Regions from separate parts of the Metabacillus sp. KJ11-3 genome, predicted to be linked through region 2. Evidence: predicted binding sites of a transcription regulator. Region 2 holds the regulator's gene; the other holds the start of a gene.
What was found. Region 2 encodes Rex, which represses fermentation and respiration genes when NADH is low (regulators of the CRP and FNR family bind a similar motif). Its sites were predicted from a motif close to TTGTGAAATATTTCACAA; they were not measured.

Region 1 (8,053 bases), 400 kb from region 2:
TGTCAGATATGGATGTATTTTTCGCTTATTTATTAATAGGAACAGCCACACCATTGTTTTTATGGAAAGAAAATAAAAAGCTTGCTATCTTACAAGTGCCACTTATTATTTTAATGTGGACAACATTAGTTCTCTATATGTACTCTGATTTCGGAACAGGCCACTTGGTATTTGGGGCAATGTTCATCTTTAATATCGTTGCAGCCCACTTAACTGTTCTTTATGTCCTTTGGAAATCTGAACTACCGGAATTTTTACAAAGCAGATCTGAAGATTATTTGCACTAATAAGAAAAGGGTATGACTCTCACATAGAGTCATACCCTTTTTCCTTTTAGCCCATATCCCAAACCATTGCTAGAAGCGTACCAAAAATAGTTACTAATGCAATGATTACTCCGTAATAGATGTTTGTGTAAATTGCCGCTTTGTCTTCCGTTTCACCTGCGTGCATGAAGACAACGAGCTGAAGACCAGCCTGTATGAATGCTGTAACAAGAAGTACAGTCATCCCTACTTGAAACGACATATCAAAGAAGTAAACACCAAGTGCAATGACCGTTAGGACTAATGAATAAACAAATCCCATAACTTGTTTAAGAGGAAATAATTCGCTCATGTTTACATCATTCCTTTCAGATAGATGAAGCTGAAGATAAAGATCCAGACTACATCTAAGAAATGCCAATACAGTGAAAAGATAAACGATTTATTCGCTGTTTCCGGAGTTAAGCCACGCTTTTTCACTTGCATGACGATAAATAATCCCCAGAAAAACCCGAGTGTTACGTGGGCACCGTGCGTTCCTAATGTTGTCAATAAGATTGACGTAAAGGCACTTGCTCCGATACCTGCTCCTTCATGAGCATAATGGATAAATTCATAGATCTCAATACCTAAGAACCCTAATCCAAGAATAAGTGTAACAATAAAGAAATTGATCATCGCCTTTTCTCTGCCAAGACGCATGGCATGAATACCAAGACCAATTGTAAAACTACTTGTTAAAAGTAAGAATGTTTCAAAGATAACAGGCGTAATAACGAAGATTTCAGCTCCATCAGGGCCTGAACCTGTACGGTTATATAAGGTAAAATAGGTTGCGAAAAGTGTTGCGAAAAGCATGATTTCCGCACCAAGGAAAATCCAAAACCCAAAAATCTTTAATCGATTTTCTTCTGTACTATATTCTAGTGGAAGCGAGTTATCAATTTTCAAGTTTAAGCACCTCGCAATTCTGATTCAGTTTCTTCTACTTCTTTAGCAGGAATATATCGACCATGATCTTTTTCAAACGAACGAAGAGTCATAAAGACGAATATTCCAATCGTTGTAATAATTGCTGGAATCCATAGACTAAAGATCAGCGAGAAGCCCCATGCAAAGAAGAAACAACTCATAATGAAAGGCATACCACTGTTATTAGGCATATGAATTTTTTCAATTTTACCATTAAATAGTTCATGACCATGTTTCTTCGCATCCCAGAATGCTTCACTCGTTTTTACTTCAGGTACAATCGCGAAGTTATATTCTGGAACAGGAGTGTGTGTAGCCCACTCAAGCGTACGCGCATCCCATGGATCTGAACCGATGTTTCTTTCAGCATAACGAATGCTGTAGTAGATGTTATACACAATTAATGCAAATCCGATCATCATAATTGCAGCTCCGACAAATGAAACCATATTTAATGGACCGAATCCAGTTGATTCTGAATATGTGAAGCTACGACGAACTTGACCATCTAAACCAGTAATATACATTGGGATAAATGCTAGCACGAATCCGATAGAAAGTAACCATGCTGTCCATTTCCCAATTTTTTCATTCAACATAAAGCCGAACATTTTTGGCCAGTAATATGTTAAACCAGCAAGCATAGCATAAACTACACCAGGGATAATAACATTGTGGAAGTGAGCAACTAAGAACATTGTATTATGGTATTGGTAGTCAGCTGCAGACATCGCAAGCATAACCCCTGTTACCCCACCCAATGTGAAAAGCGGGATGAAAAGCATTGAATAAAGCATTGGCGTTGTCATGCGAATCTTACCTTTTCTTAGCGTGAACAGCCAGTTAAAGATCTTAACACCCGTCGGTACAGCAATTGCCATTGTTGTAATAGAGAAAATACTGTTTGTAAACGCACCTTGACCCATTGTAAAGAAGTGATGCGCCCATACTAAGAAAGAAAGAAGTGAAATTAACACCATAGACCAAACCATTGACTTGTAGCCGTATAGGTTACGTCCAGAGAATGTTGAAATAATCTCACTGTAAAGACCAAATGCAGGTAAAATCAAGATATATACTTCAGGGTGTCCCCAAACCCAGAAAAGGTTCGCCCAAAGCATATCCATACCGCCGTTACCCAGTGTAAAGAAATGAGTACCAAATAGGCGGTCCATTGTTCCCATCGCTAACGCTACTGTTAAAACAGGGAAAGCGAAAACGATGATTAAGTTTGCAATAAGAGCTGACCATGTGAACATTGGCATTTTCATTAAAGTCATACCAGGTGCTCTCATTTTCATGATCGTCGTTATAAAGTTAATACCCGTCAGCAGGGTACCGATACCGGCGATCTGTATCGCAATCATATAATAATTCGTTCCGACAGATTTACTGAATTCCTCACTAGCCAGTGGGAAATACGAAGTCCAACCTGCGTCAGGTGATCCCCCAACAACGAATGAAATGTTAAATAACATAGCTCCCATAAAGAACAACCAGAAGCTTAGTGCATTAAGACGTGGAAATGCAACATCACGAGCTCCAATTTGCAATGGAACAACCAAGTTCATGAAGAACATGATAAATGGCATTGCCATAAAGAGAATCATCACAACTCCGTGAGTTGTAAAAATCTCATTATAATGCTGTGAATCTAATAATGTATTATCAGGAACGGCAAGCTGTGCACGCAACATAATAGCGTCAACGCCACCGCGGAATAACATAACTAATGCAGAAATTAAATACATAATACCGATACGCTTATGGTCAACTGTTGTTAACCATTCACGCCATAAATAACCCCATTTTTTAAAGTATGTTAATCCAGCAAGGATGGCAATTGTAGTTAATCCAATCGCAACCATTGATGCATAGATCGCAAAACTTGGATGAGGCACGGCAAAACGATCAAAGAAATCCATACGTTTGTGACTCCTTTCGGGAATGAATTATTTTGTAAGAAGAAAACTGTGATCGAACCCGGTTTTCTTCGTAAGGTAGTAAGTTACATTAAGACTTGGGAAAGCCAACTTTTCTAATGATTCATGTGTTCATGCTCTGATTGAGTCATGTCCTCATGTTCTGAATGATCCTCATGTGATTCTTCTGTTTTAGTTTCTGCGTCAGAAGCCGCTTCTTCCTCAGCCTCACCATGATGATGTTCATTTGGAGGTGAGAATTCTAAATGAGTTCCAGTGTATGTTAATTGTCCAAGATGTCCCGGTTCTAACAACTCTGTAAATTCTTCTTTTGTAAGAGGGTCAGCTGTTTCTTTTACCTCGTCAACCCACTCATCAAAATCTTCCTGTGACATAGCTGTTACATTAAATGTATTTGCAGCAAATCCTTCACCACTAAAGTTTGAGTTACGTCCCATATACTCGCCCGGTGCATCTGCAGCAAGATGAAGTGTTGTAACGTGATCATTCATCGCATATTTTTGACCACCAAGCTGTGGAATCCAGAAACTTGTAATCGGTCCATGTGAATATAACTTAAATTCAAGCGGACGATCAGTTGGGATATATAAGTAGTTAACTGTTTCAATATTTTCCTCAGGATAGCTAAAATGCCATTTCCAGTTAGAAGATGATGCATAAACAACTAAAGGCTCTTTATCTCCGTAACCTTCAGGCTTTGCCTCTACAATATAGTTACTTTGAACAGATACAAAAGAAAGGTAAGCAACGATTAAAATCGGTACACCAACGCAAATCGTTTCAACCCATATATTCCCGTGAATATGAGGTGGCTCATAATCTGCAGGTTGCTTAGAAGCACGATATTTCACTAGCATGTAAATTAAAAGTCCAAATACAGCAAGAACAATAAATAGCATGATACCCATAGTTAATAGAATGTCACTTGCTAGTCTTTCAGCCTGAGGCCCCTTCGGATCCAAAACCAATAATGGTTCACATCCAGTTAAAACAGCAGCAATTGTTAACATCATTGCAAACAAAGACCATTTTAATTTCATAAAAGTACTCCTTTCTTTATCGCATAGACTCAACAGGATCTATACTTTAGTTAGTTTGACTAACATGTAGTTTAAATTGTTTTGAACTGCTTTTGTGAAAAATTGAACATAGTGAAACTCACACATACGAATGTCACAATGTTCTTTACCCACATCATAGCAGAGGACTAACCTGAAATTTACTTCTTTTAGGATTTGTCATGCAACGTTCAACGGTTGATCACGATTTTGTAATACTTTCTTCATAAAACGTTCACTTTTCTGGAAAAGATATTGCTTACATGGGTGGGTAGAAGATATAGAGGTAAAATTGGGATTTTGTGAAATTAACAATTTTGGAATTCTTTAAACGTTAATTCGTAGGTTTTAGCTTTTGTTATACCTGAAGATGGCAATTTCATCGATCTTAGTATTCTTGAGACTAGAAAAGGTGAAGAGATCATTAAAAATTCTCTTGCGTGTTTGTTGGATATCTGTGATCCATATAAAAGATAATAATCTTTCAACGCTTGAACATGTGCATCTTTTTCACTTATTTTACATTGTTCACAATACCATGCTCCATTAACTCTTATCATAGGAAGATGGCTACACCCTGAACAAATGACTCCTTTACCTACTTCTGTCGAATTTATTTCATACTGATCAAGCACTGAAGTATCTAAAGGTGCATGTTCTTTTAAAAGCAATCTAGTTATTTTCTTTATATCTTTTGATGATAACATGGCTTTTGGATAGTTTCTTTCTATCTGATTGATTCGACTGCTTAGATAATAGCGGTTTGCAACAATTTGATTGATGGTTTGATGTTTTGGAGACGTTTGGATAATGGCATTGGGGTGGCTGACAACAACTAGCGGCACAATAGGAATCGCTGGAATTTGCTTTTTAGATAACCATTGCTTCAGTTGAAGCATTTGCCTCTTAATTTGAGTGATTGGATCAGGAAAGACTGCTTCCTCTCCGTTATGAGTTCTTATTAGTTGGTGAAACTCTTGATCGAAGAAAAGTGTACCAGTAATATGTTTCACTTCTATTATTAAAATGAATTTTTGAGAAATAACAAGTGTATCTATCTGAAAATAATGATCGGATATATTTAACCTCAAATCATGAAAGATAAAGTACTCTTTTTCATCCAAGAAACTCAGAGGGTAGTTTAATGACAATTCACCTTGGTAACCTGAACTTCTTTTTGCTAAATTTTCTTTTATTAGGAGGTACTTTGGATGTGTAGTTGAAATTCTTCTTAATAATGCTTCTAATTTTAGGTTTATTAGAGGTACTTTTCGTTTTTTAACAATCATTGTACTATTCCACCTTTGTATGTGACATGCTTTGTACCATTATAAATAGGTTCACAGATTTTTGGTAACTTTTAAAACTGGATATTAGCTGTGTCTTCGTGGGGTGGAGCCTGATTTTGTTCAGTTTAATTATAGATTTTTCCACTTTTATAAAAGTAATTTATTATTTTAGTAGGAAACTTTTGAATTGGATCTAAATAGTGGGCTATCTTGCTTTTGACTAGTCACTTTAGTTCTGCAACTGTACTTAATTTTGCAGGGTTCACCTCGTTTTTTTTGCAGCTTTGTCTGTATTTTTGCAAGCCTACTGCTCTTTTTTGCAGCGTAAGAGATTATTCTTGCAGTTTTCCCGATATTTTTGCAGACAGTAAATATGAGAATATATCATGTAAATTGGCTGGCTACTATGTTTTAGAACGACCTCAATTTGCCTTTTTCAATCTACGCGGTCTACTCAATTTTGCAGGTTCACCTCGTTTTTTTGCAGCTTTGTCTGTATTTTTGCAAGCCTACTGCTCTTTTTTGCAGCGTAAGAGATTATTCTTGCAGTTTTCCCGATATTTTTGCAGACAGTAAATATGAGAATATATCATGTAAATTGGCTGGCTACTATGTTTTAGAACGACCTCAATTTGCCTTTTTCAATCTACGCGGTCTACTCAATTTTGCAGGTTCACCTCGTTTTTTTGCAGCTTTGTCTGTATTTTTGCAAGCCTACTGCTCTTTTTTGCAGCGTAAGAGATTATTCTTGCAGTTTTCCCGATATTTTTGCAGACAGTAAATATGAGAATGTATCATGATGATTAACCTATTAACATGTCTACTATGTTTTAGAACGACCTCAATTTGCCTTTTTCAATCTACGCGGTCTACTCAATTTTGCAGGTTCACCTCGTTTTTTTGCAGCTTTGTCTGTATTTTTGCAAGCCTACTGCTCTTTTTTGCAGCGTAAGAGATTATTCTTGCAGTTTTCCCGATATTTTTGCAGACAGTAAATATGAGAATGTATCATGATGATTAACCTATTAACATGTCTACTATGTTTTAGAACGACCTCAATTTGCCTTTTTCAATCTACGCGGTCTACTCAATTTTGCAGGTTCACCTCGTTTTTTTTGCAGCTTTGTCTGTATTTTTGCAAGCGTACTGCTCTTTTTTGCAGCGTAAGAGATTATTCTTGCAGATTTCCCAATTTTCTTGCAGTCCACTTTCGAGCTGTATCTAACCTAATAAAAAGGGCCGCATTCAGCGGCCCACTCTCTCTTCAGCAATCTTCTTAATATACCGATTTCTCTTAATTAAAAATTCTTTCATATACTGCTCTAAAAACAGTTGGTCGGCAAGTCTACCAATGATGCCGAAAGGCGAGGTGTAGTCAAAAGTGTCGAGCATCAGGGTTCCGTTTTCTTTTTCAATAAATTCGTGGACGTGGTAGAAGCGCTTAAAGGCTCCTTTTTCCATTTCGTCGACAAACCTGTTGGGGAAATCAAATTCTGTGATTCGAACGGTTAGGTTTTGCTTGACCCCAAAGTGGACGGCTTCCCATGTGACGGTTTCGTTTAAACCGATAAGGCCGCTAGTGATCCCTCCGACGGCACGTTCATTTGTCTGGCTTGTGGACTCTGTATGAATATCGATATCACGCGCTACGTCAAAGCAGATGTCGCGTGGTGCATAAATAAACATATCTGTTTTAATAATTGGCACGTTGGATCTTCCTTATCTTTATCGTTTCACATTTGTGCTGGTTAATCTTTAAGATTCAATTTTGCTAATGCATCTGCTAATGCATTATTTGAGAAGTTATCATCCTGCTTTTTCATATAGTTTGCTACGTCACGTTTTGATACCTTACTATTTTGGTTCTTTTTTCGTCTTTCCTGGAAGGTAGACATTTTTTCGCGATGGCCGCATTTGCAAACAAAGATTTGTCCTTCTCCTTGGCCTCGCAGCTCCAGTTTTTTGTGACAGTTTGGGCAGCGGGCATTTGTGACCTTGGAAATTCCTTTTCTATAACCACATTCACGGTCCTGGCAAACATGCATTTTCCCTTTTTTCCCGTTTACTTCCAGCATCAGCTTGCCACATTCTGGACATTTGCTTCCTGTAAGGTTGTCGTGCTTAAATTTTTGTTCACTATTTTTTATTTCATTTACTACTTCTTTCGCATATTGCTTCATTTCATTTAAAAAGACTTGTTTTGGCAGAGCACCCTTAGAGATTTTCGTTAGCTTTTGCTCCCAATCTGCTGTAAGGACAGGTGACTTCAAATCTTCCGGAACCAGGTTTAATAGCTGTTTTCCTTTTGATGTGATAAAAATGTCTTTACCTTTTTTCTCTATAAGAAAACTGCTATAAAGCTTTTCAATAATATCGGCTCTCGTCGCTACGGTTCCAAGTCCGCCTGTTTCCCCGATTGTTTTAATTAAATCCTTACTTTCTCCAGACATGTATTTTGACGGATTTTCCATAGCTGATAACAGTGTTGCTTCATTAAACCTGGCAGGTGGTTTTGTTTCTCCTGT
Region 2 (8,053 bases):
AAAAACCACTCCCTAAATTTTATAGGAAGTGGTTATTGCTATTGATATAAGTTTTTCACATGACTACATCACAGAATGGAAGTCGATGTTTGGCTCAGGAAGCCTTACATCATGCCGCCCATTCCACCCATGCCGCCCATGCCGCTCATGTCAGGCATGCCGCCGCCGCCTTCTTCAGGCTTGTCAGCGATAACAGCCTCAGTTGTTAAGAACATAGCTGCTACAGAAGCTGCGTTTTGTAGTGCAGAACGAGTTACTTTAGTTGGGTCAACGATACCAGCTTCAAACATGTTTACCCATGTTCCGTTAGCTGCGTTAAATCCTACGCCAACTTTTTCATTTTTCAAGCGCTCAACGATGACAGAGCCTTCAAGACCTGCATTGTGTGCGATTTGACGTACTGGCTCTTCAAGAGAACGAAGGATGATGTTAACACCAGTTTGAGTGTCACCTTCTTCTTGAATTTGAGCAACTTTGTTATATACGTTTACTAGAGCAGTACCACCACCGGAAACAATACCTTCTTCTACTGCAGCACGAGTAGAGTTAAGAGCATCTTCGATACGTAGTTTGCGCTCTTTTAATTCAGTTTCAGTTGCAGCACCAACTTTGATTACTGCTACACCGCCAGCTAATTTAGCTAAACGTTCTTGTAATTTTTCTTTATCGAACTCAGAAGTAGTTTCTTCTACTTGAGCACGGATTTGGCTTACACGGCTAGAGATTTGATCAGGTTGGCCAGCACCTTCTACGATTGTTGTGTTTTCTTTTGTCACAACAATTTTAGAAGCACGTCCTAGTTGATCGATTGTTGCAGATTTAAGGTCTAAGCCTAATTCTTCAGTGATTACTTCACCGCCAGTTAGGATCGCAATATCTTCTAACATTGCTTTACGGCGATCACCGAAACCTGGTGCTTTAACAGCAACAGCGTTGAATGTTCCACGAAGTTTGTTCACTACTAGAGTTGCTAGAGCTTCACCTTCTACATCCTCAGCGATTAATAATAGTGGCTTACCTTGTTGAACAACTTGCTCTAACACTGGTAAGATTTCTTGAATGTTTGTGATTTTTTTGTCTGTGATTAATACATATGGGTTTTCAAGAACTGCTTCCATTTTGTCAGAATCAGTTACCATGTATGGAGATGCATAACCACGGTCAAATTGCATACCTTCAACTACTTCTAGTTCAGTAGAGAAGCCTTTAGATTCTTCAATTGTGATAACACCGTCATTACCAACGCGCTCCATTGCTTCAGCAATTAATTGACCTACTTCTTCGTCAGCAGCAGAGATCGCAGCAACTTGTGCAATGGATTCTTTCCCTTCGATTGGTTTAGAAATAGCTTGTAACTCTTCTAATGCAACAGTTACAGCTTTTTCGATACCTTTACGTACTACCATTGGGTTAGCACCTGCAGTTACGTTCTTTAATCCTTCACGGATCATAGCTTGAGCTAAAACAGTTGCAGTTGTTGTACCGTCACCAGCAACATCGTTTGTTTTGCTCGCAACTTCAGCAACAAGTTTAGCACCCATGTTTTCAAATGCATCTTCTAATTCGATTTCTTTCGCAATTGTTACACCATCGTTAGTGATTAAAGGAGAACCGAATTTCTTTTCTAATACAACGTTACGTCCTTTAGGTCCTAATGTTACTTTTACCGCATCTGCTAAAGCGTCAACACCACGAAGCATTGAACGACGAGCTTCTTCGCTAAATTTAATATCTTTTGCCATGTTTACATAACCTCCTCAAATTTTTAACTAATCTATTATGTGTGCTGTTTATTGTCCGATAACAGCTAAAATGTCGTTTTCACGTAAAATTAAGTATTCAGTACCTTCATACTTCACTTCAGTACCAGCATATTTTGAGAAGATAATACGATCGCCTTCTGCTACTTCAAGAGCTACTTTCTCTCCACTATCTAGTACACGACCTGTACCAACAGCAACTACTTTACCTTCTTGTGGCTTCTCTTTCGCACTATCCGGAAGGACGATACCACTAGCAGTTTTTTCTTCTGATTCAACTAACTCGATAATAACGCGATCACCTAATGGCTTTAACAAGTGAAACAACCTCCTCAAATTCTTTGAATAAATGATTATTTTTCCTTTTTATTAGCACTCACAACCTTCGAGTGCTAACACAATTAATATAATATATAAATTTTCTTTTAATTTCAAGTATGAAGTTAAAATTTTTATTAGAAGTTTTCAACTTATCTACTAATTATAAATTTGGGATGAGTGCGCTGCCAAAAAGTGACCTCTTCACTAATTTGTCTCATTCTTATGGGGTATCATACATAGGATGACATTAGGGTATGTTACAATATACCTGACTAACTAAACAGAAACGTTTGTGCTTTACTTAGGAGGTTTACATGAAAAAGCATTATTGGTTTATTATGATTGCCTATATGATTCTTCAGTTATCAGGCTATCTGGGAATCAAGCTATTTGACTTATTGAACATCGGGGAGACAAATGTAGAGAGATTTGCCTATTGGACAATCTTTAGCTTTACACTTACGTTCTTAATTATTCTCTTTTTCCTAAGAAACGAACGTCATGAGGAAAACCGTTTTCGTGGAGAACCAGCTTCTGTAGGTGCTTCCATTGGATGGGCAATTATTGGGTTTTTCTTAGCTATTTTGGTACAAGGTGTAGCTGCTAATATCGAAGTTAATATTTTTGGAGTGGACCCGGGTTCTGAAAATACCCAAAGAATTGTAAGTATAATTGAGCTTTTCCCTTTAGTTATGGTTGTTACATCTATTATAGGCCCGATTCTTGAAGAAATCATATTCCGAAAAATCCTTTTTGGCGTACTATATACAAGAACAAACTTTTTCATTGCAGCATTAATCAGTTCTCTTATCTTCTCTCTATTGCACGGTGAACCACAGCATGTGTTGTTGTATGGTTCGATGGGCTTTACCTTTGCTTTTCTTTATGTGAAGACCAAGCGTATTCTCGTTCCCATCTTTGCACATGTTTCAATGAATACAATGGTCGTGGTTTTTCAAATTGCGTTTCAAGAGGATATTGAAAGAATGATGAAGCAGATGGAACAAATGCAAGTCATTATTGGAGGCTTTTTAACATGAGAACAAACCCTATTTCTATGGCTGTTTTTTATTTGATTATGGGGTTGCTGTTTATCTATTTAGCGATTAACAGTGCAAAAGAAGGCATTTTTACTTTTCCGACAATCTTATTGATGCTTATTGCTACATTCGATATTGGTGTTTCCATTCGGATGTTTCGTTTATCTAGAAAAATCAAAAAAATGAACATAAAAAAATGAGACTACTGAAAGTCTCATTTTTTATTTTCCTCTTCAAATCTCAATTTTTGTGATTTTCTATATGTGATTCTTGAAACCCAAATACTAATTTCATATAAAATAAATAAAGGAATTGAAACCATCAAGTGTGAAGCTAATTCAGGTGGTGTAATAAGTGCTGCGATAACTAATAACACAAAATAAGCATATTTCCGTACACTTGATAAAAACATCGGTGTGACGATTCCTAATCTTGTTAAGAACATAATAACAACCGGTAATTGAAAGAGTAATCCAAATGGAAGAGTTAATTGAATTAAGAAAGAGAAATATTCATTAATTCCAATTACCTGGTTTACATCCAGATCATTCGATATTCTTTCCATAAAATCAATGACAAATGGAAAGAGAATAAAGTATGAGAATGCCAAACCCAATAGGAAAAGGAAAACTGAGATCGGTATGTAGCTTAAGGTTACTTTTCTCTCCTTCTCATATAGACCTGGACTAACAAAAGACCAAAGCTGGTACAAAATGATTGGCGATGTAATAACAAATGCAATAATAAATGCAAACTTCATGTAGACCATCAATGGATCTGTCAGATTAAATGCATTTAATGTTAATGATTTTGCTTCGTCTGTATGCTGTAAATATTTAATGATCGGTCCTGAAAGTAAAAAACCGGCAATAACAGCTAAGAAAAAGAAAACGACAACAATGACGAGTCGTTTTCTCAGTTCTGTTATATGTTCAATGACCGACATTTCATCGTGTTTCATATCGGGTTCCATCCTATCTTACTTTACCTCTTCTTTATTCTTTTGCTTAGCATCTTGATCATCGTCATCATCATCAGCTAAACCTTTTGTGGCATTTTTAAACTCTCGTAATGTATTACCAGCTGCTTTTCCCAGCTGTGGCAATTTCTTTGGTCCAAAAATAAGGAGTGCAACAAAAACAATCAATAAGAGGCTTCCGATTCCTACATTTGGCATTAAATCCATCTCCTTTGTGTGCTGTTATTTTTCATCATTTGGATAATGTTTCAAAAAGTAGACAAGTGACTGAAGTTCAACCGCTAAATCAATATGGTGAATTCTTATTTCATCTGGAACATTAATTCGAGCAGGTGTAAAATTTAAAATTCCTTTAATGCCTTTTGTAATTAAACGGTCGGTAATGGATTGCGCTACTGCAGCCGGCACAGTTAAGATAGCCACTGTTACATCATCTGGAAGCTGTGTTTCAAGATCATCTAAATGAAAAACAGGTACTCCGCCAATTTCTGTCCCAACCTTTTCTTGTGCTACATCAAAAGCTAAAGATATCACCGTATTATTATTCTTAGTAAAATTATAATGTAAAAAGGCGGTACCTAAGTTACCTACTCCTATTAAACATACCTTTGTTGTTTCATCCTGATCTAGTGTTTTTCTAAAAAAGGATAACAGATAATTCACATTATAACCATACCCTTTTTTTCCTAATGCTCCAAAATATGAGAAATCTCTCCGAATCGTTGCAGAATCTACCTTTACAGCATCACTTAACTCAGCTGAAGACACACGCTGCTTCCCTGATGAGTGTAAATTTTTTAAAAAACGGTAATATAACGGCAACCTCTTTGCTGTTGCCTGCGGTATTTTCGTTTGGTCTATATTCAATCTGATCCCTCACTTAAGAAAAGCGCAAGCGCCTTGATCAGGCCCGACAAGCATAAGCCGCAAATGAATAGAAGACGCTCTATGTCTTCCATTCATTTGTGGCTTATGACCTCGAGGGGCTAGGCGCTGGAGCTAGACACTCAAACTTAGTATAATCATAATTTTTAAAATGACATATATATTTTCTCATTTTTCTTTTCTTAAAAAATCACCACTTTTACCACCTGTTTTTTCAACTAAATAGGTTTCTCCTATGATCATACCTTTATCAACTGCTTTACACATATCATAAACAGTAAGTGCTGTAATGCTTGCAGCGGTTAACGCTTCCATTTCAACACCTGTACTTCCTTTTGTTTTGACAGTAACAGAAATACATAAAGTATAATCAGGATCGTTAACGATCCATTCAAATTCAACGTTAACACCTTTAATTGAAATTGGGTGACACATTGGAATAACATTTGATGTTTGTTTAGCAGCCATAATTCCGGCTACCTGGGCAACCGATAAAACATCACCCTTGCCTATCTCATGATTTGTGATTTTCTTGTATACTTCTTCGGTGACAGTTATGCTGGTTTTAGCAAGAGCTGTTCTAACTGTTTCTTCTTTGGCAGAAATATCAACCATCTTTGCTCTGCCCTGATCATTAAAATGAGTAAACTCTGACATATACAGATCCCCTTATACCTAGACTATACACTATTTTTTTGCATCTGTCTGTTTTGTTATTGTGACAATTAATAGATTTGTTTTTTGTTCGTTTTCCTTCGTTAAAAGTAACTTTACTTGGGTGACCTACTGACAATTGTCTTTCATCACCCTCATGAGAGATCTTTCCTACTCTATCTCTTCGACTTTTGTCTTCATCACCCTTAAGAAGAGTTTCCCTTTAGGTTCTTTCAATATGAAATCAGTCTCTGTTGCCTATAAGGGTATTATTAGGCTACACTAAAGACATTAGTAGAGGTGAAAAACAATGATATTGTTACAAATAAATCAACTTAGTAAATACTTTGGTGCTGATCCTATTTTATCGAATATTAAGCTAGAAGTACAAACTAGAGATAAAATTGCTCTTGTCGGCCGCAATGGTGCGGGTAAATCAACTCTTTTAAAAATAATTTCCGGTGCAATGTCTTATGACTCTGGTGAAATTATTAAACCGAAAGATGTTTCAATTGGTTACTTGGCGCAGGATACTGGTTTAGAATCACAATTATCTATTTGGAATGAGATGAATTTAGTTTTTAAGCATCTAAAATCAATGGAAGAAGATATGCGTAAATTTGAACAACGAATGGCAACTGTAGATCCTAACAGTGAAACTCAAAAGTTTGAACAACTATTAAAAGAGTATGACAAACTTCAAGTGAAATTTAAAGAGGAAGGCGGTTACCAGTATGAAGCAGATATTCGTTCCGTCCTACATGGTTTAGGTTTTAGCAGCTTTGATCCGGAAACGAAAATCTCTTCTTTAAGTGGCGGCCAAAAAACACGGTTAGCCTTAGGTAAATTATTGTTAACAAAACCGGATCTATTGATTTTGGATGAGCCAACAAACCACCTTGATATCGAAACCTTAACTTGGCTGGAACAATATTTACAAAATTACCCGGGTGCTATCTTAATTGTTTCACATGACCGATATTTCCTCGACAAAATTGTTAATCAAGTTTATGAAATTAGCAGAAATACAAGCACAAGGTTCATTGGGAATTATAGCAACTATTTAAAACAAAAAGCTGAAAACTATGAAAAAGAAGTGAAAAGCTTTGAAAGACAGCAAAATGAAGTGGCAAAACTTAAAGATTTTATTCAGCGCAATATAGCAAGAGCATCCACAACAAAGCTTGCACAAAGCCGCAGAAAAAAGCTGGAAAAAATGGAGTTAATGAATAAACCCCTTGGAGATGAAAAATCAGCAAGCTTTCAATTTGATATTGAAAGACAAAGTGGAAATGATGTGTTAAAAGCAACAGATATTTCTGTTTCTTACGATAAACATCACCCTATTATCTCAAATATCTCTTTTTCTATATCCAGAGGTGACTCAATCGCTCTTGTTGGTCCAAATGGTATTGGAAAATCAACCTTGTTAAAGTCCATTGTCCAAAAGCTTGATGCATTAACTGGTAGCTTTTCATTAGGGTCACATGTGCAAATTGGATATTATGATCAACAGCAAGCTGATTTAACGTCAAATAAACGTGTGTTGGACGAGCTATGGGATGAATATCCACAACAAACAGAAAAAGAAATTCGAACCGTACTAGGTAACTTTCTGTTTTCAGGTGATGATGTGTTAAAACCTGTTTCAACACTAAGTGGTGGAGAAAAGGCAAGGCTGGCACTTTCTAAGCTTATGCTGCAAAAAGCTAATTTCCTCATTCTTGATGAACCAACAAACCATTTAGATTTAGATAGTAAAGAAATATTGGAAAATGCTTTAATCGACTTTCCAGGAACCATACTTTTTGTTTCACACGACCGTTATTTTATAAACCGCATAGCCACAAAGGTCTTTGAATTATCAAGTCATAACCTATCTGAGTACCTAGGTGACTATGATTACTTTTTAACAAAGAAAGAAGAAATATTAGAGCTAGAGCGACTTGCGGAAGAAGAGACAAAGAACGTTTCTCAAAAATTCAGTTCATCTGCATCAGAAGGAAAGCTAAACTACCAGCAGGAAAAAGAACTAAAAAAACTCGAACGTCAAAAGCAACGAAGAATTGAAGAAATAGAGCAAAGCATTAGTGAAATTGAAGAAACAATAGAAAAAAACGAAGCGCTACTTTGCGATCCTTCTATTTATCAGGATCATGAGCAAGTTCAAAAAATTAATATTGAAAATGAACAACTGAATTCCGAACTAGAACAACTTATGACTGAGTGGGAACAGTTACATTAAAAACAGCGGATCATTTTCGCTGTTTTTTTGTTCCAGCATTTGATAAAGAAATTGTTTCGACAAACTTCTTAACATTCAAAATAGATTGAAATCATGTTATACACAATCCACTTATTTATCCACATAATAAATCCTCTATTTTCAACATATCAACAGACTTATACACATT

Region 1: the regulator Rex is predicted to act here: its motif matches at 4,314-4,331, upstream of qoxA (cytochrome aa3 quinol oxidase subunit II).

The regions. Positions count from the first base shown of each region.
Region 1 is NZ_CM147865.1:4,699,783-4,707,835, reverse strand. It holds gene AC0L8O_RS23410 (spore morphogenesis/germination protein YwcE) at 9-287, shown strand; gene qoxD (cytochrome aa3 quinol oxidase subunit IV) at 334-618, opposite strand; gene qoxC (cytochrome aa3 quinol oxidase subunit III) at 621-1,217, opposite strand; gene qoxB (cytochrome aa3 quinol oxidase subunit I) at 1,220-3,163, opposite strand; gene qoxA (cytochrome aa3 quinol oxidase subunit II) at 3,277-4,221, opposite strand; gene AC0L8O_RS23385 (nuclease-related domain-containing protein) at 4,548-5,528, opposite strand; gene AC0L8O_RS23380 (SRPBCC family protein) at 6,774-7,214, opposite strand; gene AC0L8O_RS23375 (DNA topoisomerase III) at 7,277-8,053, opposite strand, start outside.
Region 2 is NZ_CM147865.1:4,299,494-4,307,546, forward strand. It holds gene groL (chaperonin GroEL) at 105-1,742, opposite strand; gene groES (co-chaperone GroES) at 1,791-2,078, opposite strand; gene AC0L8O_RS21300 (lysostaphin resistance A-like protein) at 2,396-3,121, shown strand; gene AC0L8O_RS21305 (YdiK family protein) at 3,118-3,321, shown strand; gene tatC (twin-arginine translocase subunit TatC) at 3,336-4,082, opposite strand; gene AC0L8O_RS21315 (twin-arginine translocase TatA/TatE family subunit) at 4,101-4,298, opposite strand; gene AC0L8O_RS21320 (redox-sensing transcriptional repressor Rex) at 4,323-4,967, opposite strand; gene moaC (cyclic pyranopterin monophosphate synthase MoaC) at 5,154-5,642, opposite strand; gene AC0L8O_RS21330 (ABC-F family ATP-binding cassette domain-containing protein) at 5,950-7,884, shown strand.